One region of the Vibrio kanaloae genome, then DNA from elsewhere that is predicted to be linked to it. Evidence: predicted binding sites of a transcription regulator. Region 1 holds the regulator's gene; each other region holds the start of a gene.
What was found. The regulator PurR, encoded in region 1, represses purine synthesis genes. The targets are predictions, from matches to a motif close to TNANGNAAACGTTTNCNTNA.
Positions count from the first base shown of each region.

Region 2: the regulator PurR is predicted to act here: its motif matches at 1,462-1,481, upstream of OCV24_RS08370 (phosphoribosylaminoimidazolesuccinocarboxamide synthase).
Region 3: the regulator PurR is predicted to act here: its motif matches at 1,917-1,936, upstream of metK (methionine adenosyltransferase).
Region 4: the regulator PurR is predicted to act here: its motif matches at 1,686-1,705, upstream of purT (formate-dependent phosphoribosylglycinamide formyltransferase).

Region 1 is NZ_AP025497.1:1,998,265-2,001,846, forward strand. It holds gene torD (molecular chaperone TorD) at 64-711, shown strand; gene purR (HTH-type transcriptional repressor PurR) at 1,028-2,032, shown strand; cyclic di-GMP riboswitch class I at 2,203-2,288, shown strand; gene OCV24_RS09080 (TfoX/Sxy family DNA transformation protein) at 2,416-3,006, shown strand; gene OCV24_RS09085 (TVP38/TMEM64 family protein) at 3,139-3,582, shown strand, end outside.
Region 2 is NZ_AP025497.1:1,831,708-1,835,289, forward strand. It holds gene OCV24_RS08355 (tetratricopeptide repeat protein) at 1-172, shown strand, start outside; gene OCV24_RS08360 (hypothetical protein) at 341-529, shown strand; gene OCV24_RS08365 (SulA-like leucine-rich domain-containing protein) at 882-1,289, shown strand; gene OCV24_RS08370 (phosphoribosylaminoimidazolesuccinocarboxamide synthase) at 1,580-2,683, shown strand; gene OCV24_RS08375 (hypothetical protein) at 2,832-3,209, opposite strand; gene OCV24_RS08380 (helicase-related protein) at 3,414-3,582, opposite strand, start outside.
Region 3 is NZ_AP025497.1:455,012-458,593, reverse strand. It holds gene tkt (transketolase) at 1-1,738, opposite strand, end outside; gene metK (methionine adenosyltransferase) at 2,128-3,282, shown strand.
Region 4 is NZ_AP025497.1:1,413,841-1,417,422, reverse strand. It holds gene OCV24_RS06605 (LrgB family protein) at 1-399, shown strand, start outside; gene cdd (cytidine deaminase) at 716-1,603, shown strand; gene purT (formate-dependent phosphoribosylglycinamide formyltransferase) at 1,771-2,946, shown strand; gene OCV24_RS06590 (thiopurine S-methyltransferase) at 3,064-3,582, opposite strand, start outside.

The sequences.
Region 1 (3,582 bases):
AATATCACGGTTAGTTAGACTGAGTACCCCGGGTATACGAAAGACGATATTAGGATCAATCCAATGAAAGATACAAAAGCGTTCAACGAACAAAGAGCAGAAATCTACTGGTGGTTATCAAGCTTATTCGCTAAAGAACTCACTCAAGAAGAACTCGATCACTACCACTCTGTTGACATTCGTTCTTTCCTAACTGGTTTAGGCGAAAATGAAACACTAAAGCCAGCGATTGATAAGTTAGTGGACGCGCTGAACCGCCTACAAACACGTGAAGATGCTCAGCTAGAACTGTCTGCAGACTTTTGTGACCTTTTCTTAAAAACAGATAAACATGGCGCCCTTCCATACGCTTCTATGTATATCGGCGAAACTGGCCTTTTGAATGATAAGCCAGCAAAAGATATGGAAGAGATCATGGCTAAGCACAACTTAGTGGTGAACCAAGATCTAAAAGAGCCAGCAGACCACATTGCTATCGAACTCGATTTCCTTGGTAACTTGATCATTCGCTCTAACGAAACTGAGCTTGAAGAAAAGCTAGAAAAATCATTTTCCGTTCAACAACAGTTTATCGAACAACAACTCCTTACTTGGGTACCCAAGTTCAACGTGAAATGTCATGACGTTGACGAATTCGGTTTCTACGCTTCAGTCTCATCTCTGTTACTCGCCTTCTGTAATTTAGACGCTCAATATCTAGCTGGTGACTAAGCTTATTGCATGACTAGGTAAATAAATTCAATAGAATGTGACAATTCACCCGGATTTCAGGGTGAATTTTATTGCGAGTAACTTCTAGTCAGTCTAAAATTGTGACCGCAAACGATAAAATATGAAACATTCACGAAATGCTATGCTTATTTAAGTTCAGAGCATTTCGGTGTTAAGACAAGCCGCTCAATAGCGGTTTTTTGTTTTTTAGCACGTTAGTACCCAAAGAGCCCTACAAATTATAGCTCTTAGTTAGGTAGCTTAACGGCTACTTTATTCCGTACTTTGGGAAAGTAGCTTCTAATAGGATAAAACCATGGCCACGATAAAAGATGTCGCTCGCTTAGCCGGCGTATCGACAACAACCGTTTCTCACGTAATCAATAAAACACGTTTTGTTGCAGAAGCGACTCAAGAAAAAGTAAACAAAGCTGTAGACGAACTGAACTATGCGCCAAGTGCTGTAGCTCGTAGCTTGAAGTGCAATACAACACGCACTATCGGCATGCTTGTTACTCAATCAACCAACCTATTCTTCTCTGAAGTTATCGATGGTGTTGAAAGCTACTGCTACCGTCAAGGTTACACTTTGATCCTGTGTAACACAGGTGGTATCTATGAGAAGCAACGTGACTACATTCGAATGCTGGCAGAGAAACGTGTAGATGGCATCTTAGTTATGTGTTCAGACCTAACTGAAGAACTAAGAGTGATGTTAGACCGTCACGCTGACATCCCGAAAGTTATTATGGACTGGGGCCCAGAGAGCTCTCAAGCTGATAAGATCATTGATAACTCTGAAGAAGGTGGCTACCTAGCAACCAAGTACCTGATTGAACGCGGTCACTCTAAAATTGCCTGTTTAAGTGGCCACTTAGACAAAGCAGCATGTGTTGAACGCATTGCCGGATACAAGCGCGCACTGAACGAAGCTAAGATTTCTACCGATAATAACATGATCATCGAAGGCAACTTCGAGTGCGATACGGCAGTTCTTGCTGCAGAGCAAATCGTTGAGATGGAAGATCGCCCGACGGCTGTATTCTGCTTTAATGACACGATGGCACTAGGTCTAATGAGTCGCCTGCAACAGAAAGGTATTCGTATTCCTGAAGATATTTCGATCATTGGTTACGACAACATCGAGCTAGCTGAATACTTTTCACCACCTTTAACAACGGTGCACCAACCGAAACGTCGTGTTGGTAAAAATGCTTTCGAAATTCTATTAGAACGTATAAAAGACAAAGATCATGAAAAACGTGTCTTCGAAATGCACCCTGAAATCGTAGAGCGATGTACAGTTAAAACGTTAAATTAATTGATAAAATGAGTTTAATTTCATCAAGCGCACCTTTAGGTGCGCTTTTTTTATCAGCACCCAAAATGAACCTAGATGCACAATACAAAGATCATTAATTGAAGCAATATCACATTTTGAAATAACAAGTGTGAGCCTCATTCAACAAAAACTTTATTCTATTCAATCAGTCACGCACAGGGCAAACCACTCGAAAGAGTGAGACGCAAAGCTTCCGGCCTAAACCACTCGTTGGTATGGTAGCGGGGTTACCGATGGCAAAATGCAGTAACTACTAATCATTTAGTAATTTACGGCTTATTGACAATTTAATTGCAACATTTTGCTAATCTCTCGGACCTGCTTATTTGGTGGCGTACTTCAAATACACCGAGATAAATAACATGGATAAACCGATACTAAAGGACTCAATGAAGTTATTTGAGTCCCTAGGAAAAATAAAATCACGCTCAATGTTTGGTGGATTCGGTCTTTTTGCTGATGACACAATGTTTGCTCTGGTTGTTAATGACCAACTGCACATACGAGCAGACAAATGCACAACAAAGCAATTCGAACAACAAGGGTTTCAACCGTACGTCTACAAAAAACGTGGTTTCCCTGTTGTTACTAAATATTTCGCTTTACCTGAAGGCCTATGGCAAGACCAAGAGAAAATCTTGCAGCTTGCAACCACGTCTCTGGGTTTTGCTAAAGAAGAAAAAGCTGAGCAGTCTTCTGCCAAGCCGACCCGACTCAAAGATCTGCCTAATCTTCGACTCGCTACCGAGCGTATGTTGAAAAAGGCAGGAATCGATTCTGTAGAACGTTTATATGAATCTGGCTCTGTAAACGCATTTAACGCCATCAAAGAATCGCATGCGTCTTCTGTCAGTATTGAACTACTTTGGGCGCTAGAAGGTGCGATCAATGGTACACATTGGTCTGTTATACCGCAGCAGCGTCGCGAAGAGCTTATCAATCGCGTCAATTAACATTGTCAGTGCAATATATACATAACTAAGCCGCATTTACTGCGGCTTTTTTTATATCTGGTGAAAGTTAATCTATGCTTTGCCTGTCTATCTATACTATCGGTATGCATTGAAAATTTAGAGGAAGTATCAATGAGTAAGAAAATGATATTGGGTATTGTGTTGGTCGTAACCATTGTCTTGTTAGGCATCAATTTCGGCCAGTACTTAACGCTTGAAAATGCTAAGACCCAACAAGCTGTCTTAAATGACTACATTGACAGCAACTTTATTGCAGCTGCCGCTATCTATTTTGTTGCGTATGTAATGATTACTGCTTTCTCAATTCCTGGTGCCGCTGTTGTCACCCTGCTCGGAGCTGCTCTATTTGGTTTCTGGAATAGCTTGCTGCTGGTATCTTTCGCAAGTGCAATTGGTGCTACCCTTGCCTTTCTAAGTAGCCGCTATCTATTACGTGACTGGATTCAAACCAAGTTTGGTGACAAATTGGCGACGATTAACAAGGGGGTTGAAAAAGACGGCGCATTTTACTTATTTTCTTTGCGTCTGATTCCTGTATTCCCATTTTTCCTTATC
Region 2 (3,582 bases), 170 kb from region 1:
GGCTTGCGCTTTATTCGGATATACACCGAACTCTATTCCTGAACAGAGAAGTGTAAAAACTAGATACAAACAACTATCAAAAATATACCATCCTGACGCTAGCGGGTGCGACGAAGAAATGAAACGCTTGAACAATGCACTAAAAACCCTACTACAAAATGTTACAAAATAGTAAAAAAGAACACTAATCAAATTTACAAAGTCACAAATATACCGATTTTATTAGTGTGGCAATCGATCCCCCTCTCAAAAACAGGTAACAAACTATTAACTAATAGGTCTTACTTGTGTCATAATTTGCGCCGAAAATACACCTGGCGTATACAGGTGAGGAGAGAATATGTTCACAATAGAAGGCGTTTGTGATTGGTGCAAAAAGCCAAGCCTAGTAAAAAAGCACGACTACCTAGATGGTAAGTGTCATCATGCATGTAAAGAGTGCAATGATATTGCAACCATTGATGTTCGCCAATTCAATATTGGTGAAATGGAAATGAGAGCGAAACTCTCCCAAGCGACACTGAGATAAGTAACACCTCTGAAATATAAGAAAGCGCCTAAGGCGCTTTTTTTGTGCCTGCGGTTTTAGACCTTCTCTCTTCTCTCTTCTCTCTTCTCTCTTCTCTCTTCTATACAGGTGTATACAGTACTTTTCTGTCAAAACCACTGTATACACCTGTATAAAGCTCACATTTTTTTCAACTTATGAGACAAGACAGCAAATTCATTCGAATTTAATTTATCTAATAATTTCAATAGTTTAATCATATTCCATCCACAATTCTAAACAGAATCGTCCAATAATCCCGCAAAAAACGCTTGATCTTATAAGCAATCAAAACTACTGTATACACATACAGCATGTATATAAGGACAGCAAAATGATTCAAGCACACGTTAAAGCACAACACTCTAGCCCGCTAGTTCACTGCGCATTTACATCAGTTTCTCGTAAAAGCAAAAATTCAAACGAGGAAGCGTTGTTTGCAAGAATGGCGTTGCTGTCCAATCAACATCAGTGGTTACTGTTTACCGCTCAAACACCAAGACCATCAGCTAAACAGCTTAAGCAACATAATGTTTGCTGCGACCGCGTTATTCATATGAAAGCCTCTCATCAAATGACTGAGGTAGAAACTGTTGAGAAAGCAATCCGTTCTAAGAATGCGAGCGCGATTGTTGCAAGTGCATCGATTGACCAGTTCAGCCAACAGTACCTAAGAACACTAGGGTTACGCTTTCAATGTGAAGTCTTCTTTATGGATGCAAATTCAGAGCGTATTCACTAAGAGCGTATTCACTAAACCACCTTGCTTAGCCTTTTAGCTAGCAAACATAGCTTAACCTTTGAGCTCACAAACATAGAGCCAAAACAAAGTCCAAATATACTGCCTTCCCCGCCCTACAATTCGCCAATTTTTTAGCGGATTGTTAGGCGGGGGTTTTTATTTAAACAACAGACTTAGCAATCGTTTGCTTTTTCTCTGGAAGCAAATAGTAGATTGGGTATAATGCCCGTCTAATCATGTGCACACCGCACTTCTCTGTATGACGTTTGATAAAAGATAGGAATGTCTAAATGAGCCTTGCTGATCAAGTTCTTGCCGTAAATGATGACCTACCAATCCGTACTGATAAACCTGTCCACAGTGGCAAGGTTCGTTCGGTCTACTGGTTAACTGAAGAAGATAGCCAACGACTAATTAAAGAGAAAGGCTACGATGTAGCACCAGATGCGCCTTTAGCAATCATGGTGATCAGTGACCGTATCTCTGCATTTGATTGTATCTGGCGTGGTGAAGGGAATCTTAAAGGTGTTCCAGGTAAGGGAGCGGCTCTGAATGCTATCTCTAACCACTGGTTCAAATTGTTTAAAGACAACGGACTTGCTGACAGTCATATTCTTGATATCCCTCACCCGTTCGTATGGATTGTACAGAAAGCTCGCCCAGTCATGATCGAGGCGATTTGCCGTCAATACATCACAGGTTCAATGTGGCGTGCGTACGCGAACGGCGAACGTGAATTCTGTGGTATCGAGATGCCTGAAGGCCTTGAGAAAGACAAGAAGTTGCCTGAGCTACTGATCACGCCTTCAACAAAAGGAATTCTGAAAGGTATTCCTGGCGTTCCAGAAGCTGACGATGTGAACATCACTCGTAACAACATCGAAGATAACTTTGCAGCCTTCAACTTTACTCAAGCAAGCGACATCGCGCATTACGAAAAACTTCTTAAAGAAGGCTTCAACGTAATCAGCCAAGCGCTAGCAAAAGTAGATCAAACCTTTGTTGATACCAAATTTGAGTTTGGCTACGTCAACGATGCTCAAGGCAAAGAAAAACTTATCTACATGGACGAAGTTGGTACTCCAGATTCATCGCGTATCTGGGATACTCAGGAATACAACAACGGCAACATCGTTGAGAACTCAAAAGAAGGTTTCCGTCAGTTCTTGCTTAACTACTTCCCTGATGCAGACATCTTGTTAAACAAAGAACGTATGCCAGAGCGTGAAGCATTGGCTCATGATAATGAACTTCCACTTGATTCGCTAATGTCTCTGTCTCGCACTTACCTTGATATCGCAGCGAAAATCACAGGTGCAGAGATCGTACTGAGCGAAAATCCTAAGCAAGAGATCATTGATGTACTGCGCGCTGACTATGGTCTAATCGACTAGTCGCTTAATTGCTTAATCTCAAAATAAAAAGCTAGAACGCTAATAAGCTCGTAGACACAAGTTTTAGATACTAAAAGGGCCTCAATATTGAGGCCCTTTTTACGTGTACGTTCTACTATTCCTGAGAGAGGTTGTAGACGAACTGAAGTTACAGCCTAATCGTAAACTCTTCTCCAGAATTAACCGCAAGCACTAAATGACTACGCGATTCGATATACTCTATCTGCTCTTCTTCAAGAGAATATGGCATCACAACTTTGAGTTCATTTATTCCTTCTAGCTTGGCAAGCTTGAGCAAAGTGACAATGTTTGACTCATCACTTTTACGCGTAGACATTGATTTCAATGCCATCTGCCATAAGCGATCTTCTGGGCTTGCTAGCTCTTTAATGCTATCGCGCCAGACAGTACTGAATACTGGGGCAATGGTGGTAAGTGCTTCCAGGAAAGTCCATTTTTTACTGCATGAGGCGCCAAGAAATGTTGTGTAATCAAATTCTACACGCGTCTCTTTCTGTTTATCCATGATGTCCCCCGACACTTTGGCAACACAATATACTCAATATCCACCAACTTCTTTTATATAGCAATAGGATATAGAAGAATGGTCTTTTATGACCTTTTGATTGGTTAAAAATGCATATAAAAATCAAGTTTGTAACAAAATACGCACTGATAAATCACATATGCGCCTATTTGATTAATATTTTAGAGATAAAACTTATCTAAGCTATTTTATATCGATAATACGGCTCGCTTTTTTATATTGAATACGCCATCCTGACCATGTTGGTAGTTCCCAACGTTTTGGCGATAACTTGCGACCACCCGATTGATAATGCACGTAAATCAGCTTTCTTCCGGGGAAGTATTCAACATCAAGCTGCAAATCAGCAAGG
Region 3 (3,582 bases), 1.5 Mb from region 1:
CACGTACTTTCTTACCTTCAGCCGTTAGTTCAGCAGCAGCGTTAACCGCTAGCTCAACTTCAGAACCTGTTGCGATTAGGATAAGCTCTGGCTTGCCTTCACAATCTTTCAGGATGTAACCACCCTTAGCTATGTTTGCTACTTGCTCAGCGTCACGATCTTGTTGTGCAAGGTTTTGACGAGAGAAGATAAGTGCAGAAGGACCATCTTTACGCTCGATTGCCAGTTTCCAAGCAACAGCAGACTCAACTTGGTCACATGGACGCCATGTGCTCATGTTTGGAGTTAGACGTAGAGAAGCGATCTGCTCAACTGGTTGGTGGGTTGGACCATCTTCGCCAAGACCGATAGAGTCATGCGTGTAAACTTGGATGTTCTGAGTTTTCATCAGAGCAGCCATACGCATAGCGTTACGAGCGTATTCCATGAACATTAGGAACGTTGCGCCGTAGGGTACGAAACCACCGTGCAGAGCGATACCGTTCATGATAGCAGTCATACCGAATTCACGTACACCGTAGTGGATGTAGTTACCAGAGAAGTCGTTTGCTTCAAGAGACTTAGAACCAGACCACATAGTCAGGTTAGAAGGTGCAAGGTCAGCAGAGCCGCCCATGAATTCAGGTAGCATAGCACCGAACGCTTCTAGAGCATTTTGAGATGCTTTACGTGATGCGATGTTTGCTGGGTTAGCTTGAAGATCAGCGATAATTGCTGATGCTTTCTCTTCCCACTGTGCAGGAAGATCACCGTTTACGCGGCGTTTGAATTCAGCTGCCAGCTCAGGGTATGCTGCTTCATAAGCTGCAAGTTTCTCGTTCCACGCTGCTTCCTTAGCTGCGCCTGCTTCTTTCGCATCCCACTCTGCGTAAACTTCCGACGGAATTTCAAAAGGACCGTGCTCCCAACCTAGTTGTTTACGAGTTGCTGCGATTTCGTCAGCGCCTAAAGGTGCACCGTGACAGTCGTGCGTACCTGCTTTGTTTGGAGAACCAAATCCGATTACTGTTTTAGTACAGATAAGAGTAGGACGAGGATCCGCTTTAGCCGCTTCAATCGCTGCGTTGATCGCGTCAGAGTCATGACCATCTACCGCTGGGATTACGTGCCAGCCGTATGCTTCAAAACGCTTAGGGGTATCGTCAGAGAACCAACCCTCAACTTCACCATCGATAGAGATGCCGTTGTCATCCCAGAAAGCAACTAGCTTACCAAGACCAAGCGTACCTGCTAGAGAACAGGCTTCGTGAGAAATGCCTTCCATCAGACAACCATCACCCATGAATGCATAAGTGTAGTGGTCTACGATATCGTGGCCTTCTTTGTTGAATTGTGCCGCAAGCGCTTTCTCAGCCATTGCCATACCGACAGCGTTAGTAATGCCTTGACCTAGAGGACCAGTCGTTGTCTCGATACCAGGAGCGTAACCGTACTCTGGGTGACCTGGAGTCTTAGAGTGCAGTTGACGGAAGTTTTTCAGGTCTTCAATTGAAAGCTCGTAACCTGCAAGGTGAAGCAGAGAATAAATCAACATTGAACCATGGCCGTTAGACAAGATAAAACGGTCGCGGTCAGCCCACTCTGGGTTTGCTGGGTTGTGGTTCAAGTGGCCACGCCAAAGAACTTCAGCGATGTCAGCCATACCCATAGGTGCGCCTGGGTGACCAGAGTTTGCTTGTTGAACACCGTCCATGCTAAGCGCACGGATTGCATTGGCTAGAACTTTACGAGAAGGCATGTCTGCTCCTGAGTACATAAGCGATTTAAAAAAAGTTAATGCTAAAAATTTCATTTTTATTAGCGCGGGTATTCTCTCAAACGACTATAGCGACTGCAAACGATTTACTGTCCTTTTAACCATCATTTTTCGCAATTTTTACCCATTTATATCACTTGGTAATGGCTTATATCACCCGGCACGCAAACGTTTAGTTATGTCATATCATAAAAAAGAGCTTGTAATTCGACCATTGGAATTTAGAATGGCCGTCTAGAAGTAGAAACACCTACAAAATATACTGTATTTAATGGCGGCGCTTCCTTAACTTGCGACGCCTAAAATTATTTGCATTTAATCTATTTGCAACTAAAACACTATTTGCAACTAAAACTAAAAGTGGAGCTCTCATGGCTAAGCACCTATTCACTTCTGAATCTGTTTCAGAAGGCCATCCAGATAAAATTGCAGACCAAATCTCTGATGCTGTTCTTGATGCCATCTTGGAACAAGATCCAAAAGCACGTGTTGCTTGTGAGACTTACGTAAAAACCGGCATGGTGATGGTTGGCGGTGAAGTAACAACGTCTGCATGGGTTGATATTGAAGAAATCACTCGTGAAACAGTACGTGAAATTGGTTACGTTCATTCTGATATGGGCTTTGACGCTGACTCTTGTGCCGTTCTAAACACAATTGGTAAGCAGTCTCCAGACATCAACCAAGGTGTTGATAAAACAGACCCGAAAGAGCAAGGCGCTGGCGACCAAGGTATCATGTTTGGTTACGCGACTAACGAAACACCAATCCTAATGCCTGCTCCAATTACTTACTCTCACCTTCTTGTTAAAAAGCAAGCTGAAGTACGTAAGAGTGGCAAGCTTAACTTCCTTCGCCCAGATGCGAAGTCTCAAGTAACATTCCAGTACGATCAAGGTAAGATCGTGGGTATTGATGCCGTTGTTCTTTCAACTCAGCACTGTGATTCAGTCACAACACCTGACCTACGTGAAGCGGTAATGGAAGAGATCATCAAGCCAGTATTGCCTTCAGAGTGGATCAATAAAGACACTAACTTCTTCATCAATCCAACAGGTCGTTTCGTAATCGGTGGCCCAATGGGTGACTGTGGTCTAACTGGTCGTAAGATCATTGTTGATACCTACGGCGGCGCAGCTCGTCACGGTGGCGGTGCATTCTCTGGTAAAGATCCATCAAAAGTTGACCGTTCTGCAGCTTACGCAGCGCGTTACGTTGCGAAAAACATCGTTGCAGCAGGTATGGCTGACCGTTGTGAGATTCAACTGTCTTACGCTATCGGTGTTGCTGATCCTACATCTATCATGGTTGAAACGTTCGGTACTGAAAAAGTAGCGCACGAGATCATCATTGAAGCCGTTCGTCAAAACTTCGATCTACGCCCATACGGTCTTCAAGAGATGCTGAACCTTCTTCAACCTATCTACAAGCAGACTGCTGCATACGGCCACTTCGGTCGTGAAGAGTTCCCTTGGGAAGCGACAGACAAAGCAGCAATCCTTGCGGACTTCGCTGGCCTAAAATAATTTAGCCACTGCGATTTGTTTCTTTAAAGCCCTTATTTCTTAGTAAGGGCTTTATTTTTATGTACTTACCGAACTTTCACTCGCCATTCCCTTCTCTAACGCCCTTCTTTACCGTTAACCACTTAGTATAAAAAGCCACTGATAATTTGTATTTTCTAGCACTACTGACAATAGTTAAGGTAACTCCTAGACGATCAAGCTCACGTTTAACCCTAATGTATTTAGTCTGAAAATCATTAGTTAAATGAATGCGAGAGCAAAAACTAGGACGATTACGAGCGATTGAGCTCGACACCATAA
Region 4 (3,582 bases), 580 kb from region 1:
GTGATGTCGATGACTACAACCGCATTAATTGCTGTAGCTTTCAAAGCGGATTTGAGCTTGATTGCGAGTTTATTGGGTAAATCAGTCACTACACCTATCGCGATGGAAGTATCGAGCCATTTAGGTGGTGAAGCAGCCATTGCGGCAATTTTGGTCTTGATTGTCGGCCTATTCGGGGCGATTTTTGCTTACCCTATTTACAACCTGATTGGCATTAAGAGCCCAGTTGCCAGAGGTTTAACCATGGGTACGGTTTCTCACGCGTTGGGCACCGCGACTTGTGCAGAAAAGAACCAAGAAGATGCCGCATTCAGTTCATTGGCATTGGTACTTTGCGGGGTTATCACTTCAATCATTGCCCCTAGCGTGTTTTCCGTCGTGGTTTGGCTCTATTCTTAACTAGCCAGATGACAAGATACGAGTAATAAGCCTCCACCAAACAACACTTGCAAGCTCTTTTAATCGCTTACAAGTGTTTTCAAGACCAAATCAGCCCAAGCAGTACTCTGTTTATTTCAGAGTCTGTTTGGGCTTCTTATTTTGGACAATAAATGCGATATCACGTGTTGTTTTCAATCTTGCAATCGATTTCATTTGTGACCTCACTCTAATTATGCAAGGTAATGTAACAATGGAATTGGAATGGTGACAATAGTCACAGAAATATCCTGAACATTGCATAAAATTAAAGTCTAAGGTCAAATAAGGATTCAACATGAACAGTCGTATTACCCTGGCGCTGGAAAGTGCTCCCTCTTCAATTCAAGTACTTTTAAGCGACATCGTATTAGCAGACAACTTTGACGCAACATTCTCTCCAGAACAATTTGCCAGCCTACTACAAGCAAGTGGATTAGCGGATGACGAACTGCGTATTGCGTTGCTTCCTTTTGCTGCAGCCTATGCTTACGTACCGCTCTCGAACTTCTATGTTGGTGCAATCGTGCGTGGTTTGTCTGGTACTTTGTATTTTGGTGCAAACCTTGAAATTGCCGGAGCTCAACTTGGCCAAACCGTACACGCTGAGCAATCTGCGATCAGCCATGCTTGGATGAAAGGTGAAGAAGGTATCTCGGATATCACAATCAACTTCAGCCCTTGTGGACACTGCCGCCAATTCATGAATGAACTGACGACAGCAAAAGAGCTCAAAGTTCAGCTTCCACAACGTGATGAAATGTCACTACAAGAATACCTGCCAGATTCATTCGGCCCAGCAGATCTAGGCATCACAACGGGATTAATGGCTAAACTGAATCATGAATATCAGTCGGATGAAACGACCCCGCTTGTCGTCCGTGCCTTAGAAGCGTTAAACCGCAGCCACGCACCTTACACGAAGAACCTAAGTGGTGTTTCACTACAACTGACAACGGGTGAGATGTTCACCGGTACTTACGCAGAAAACGCGGCATTCAACCCAAGTCTACCGCCGCTACAAGTCGCCTTGGTTCAACTTAAGATGGCTGGCTTCGATTTCGAACAAATTGAAAACGCTGCCTTAGTTGAGATTGCTGATGGTAGCATCAGTCACCTAGCCGATACTCAGTCTACGTTAGAAGCAATTAACCCCGATATTCCAGTGACTTACTTAGCAATCTAAGTACATCTGGTTAACAATATTTTAAATAAGCAGCCCTACTTTTCGGAGCTGCTTTTTTTATGCCTGTAATGAACGGAACAACAAAAGCAAACGTTTGCTTTTATCATGCAAATCAGTATGATCACCCCGTTTTCAATCAATCGTTCATAAGGTCGGAAGGAATTTCTATGTTTGGTACTGCTACTCGTGAAAATGCTACTCGTGTACTTCTATTAGGTTCAGGTGAACTCGGCAAAGAAGTTGCTATCGAGTGCCAACGTTTAGGTTTGGAAGTTATTGCATGTGACCGTTACGCTGATGCACCCGCAATGCAAATTGCACATCGTAGCCATGTATTAGACATGTTAGATGGCGATGCACTGCAAGCAGTCATTGAACTCGAAAAACCAGATTATGTGGTTCCAGAAATAGAAGCTATTGCCACCAGCAAATTGGTAGAGCTTGAAGCACAAGGCTTGAATGTTGTTCCAACGGCTAATGCGACGAAACTGACAATGAACCGAGAAGGTATCCGTCGTCTTGCAGCTGAAGAGCTAAAACTGAGCACTTCACCTTACCGCTTTGCAGACACCTTCGAAGACTTCGCCGCTGCTGTTGAATTCGTGGGTATGCCTTGCGTTGTTAAGCCTGTAATGAGTTCTTCAGGCAAAGGCCAAAGCGTTATCAAAACTGAAGAAGACATCCAGAAATCTTGGGACTACGCACAAGAAGGTGGTCGTACTGGCGCGGGTCGTGTGATTGTTGAAGGCTTCATCGACTTTGATTACGAGATCACTCTGTTAACCGTTCGCGCTGTTGATGGTGTTCACTTCTGTGCGCCTATCGGTCACCGCCAAGAAGACGGTGATTACCGCGAATCATGGCAACCACAAGTGATGTCAGACAATGCCTTGAAAGCGGCACAATACACAGCAGAACAAGTGGTTAACGCACTAGGCGGTCACGGTATCTTCGGTGTTGAACTGTTCGTTAAAGGCGATCACGTTATCTTCAACGAAGTATCCCCTCGCCCACACGATACTGGCTTAGTGACATTAATGTCTCAAGATTCATCTGAATTCGCACTGCACGTACGCGCATTTACTGGTATGCCGATCAAATCAATCACACAATACGGCCCGTGTGCATCAGCGGTTATCCTAGGGCAAGGCACTTCAACCAACATTCGCTTTGAAGGCCTTGTAGAAGCACTAGACGCACCACAAACGCAAGTTCGTTTGTTTGGTAAGCCTGACATTGATGGTCGTCGTCGTCTTGGTGTGGCGTTAACTCGTCGTAACAGCACAGAAGCAGCAATCCAAGATGCCATTGAAAGCGCAGCTAAAGTAAAAGTGATTTATTAACCTGCTATTCAATTCTGAACAATCACGAGTTCAAATCTAAACAATAAAAAAGATGGGCTGGTTTAGCCCATCTTTTTGTTAGTGTTATCTTTTTACTTAACTGAGTAATCTGAGAGCTTAAGCTTCAGACTCAATTAAATACACTTCTTCACAGAAACGCGACAAGCCTTTCTTAGCAATCTTAGGATGTTCATCGTCTGCAATATCTTGATTCAACAATGTGATTTTGTATCCCGCGAACAACTGATCGATTTCTAGTTTAGGTACGCTAAACGGAGGCCCTGCCATCTCGTTTTGATCGTAGTCCAATGTCACCAACAACATCTTGCCACCTGGCTTTAACAGATGCTTCAAACGTTCCACATATTGCACGCGCATCTCAGCAGGCAAAGCCACCAAAGAAGCACGGTCATAAATAATGTCGACAGGCTGAATTGGCGCTGTGAAGTAATCACCCGTGTAAACACTCAGTTCGTCGAACTGGTAGAGCTCATGCTGGCCATTAATTTGAGTCACAGTCGGTGTGTAAAAGTGCTCTGAGAAAAATGCGCGAACCGCAATCTGGCTTAATTCAACCCCTTGAACCTCTTCATGCTTAGACGCTAACCAGATCAGATCTTCGCTTTTACCACAAAG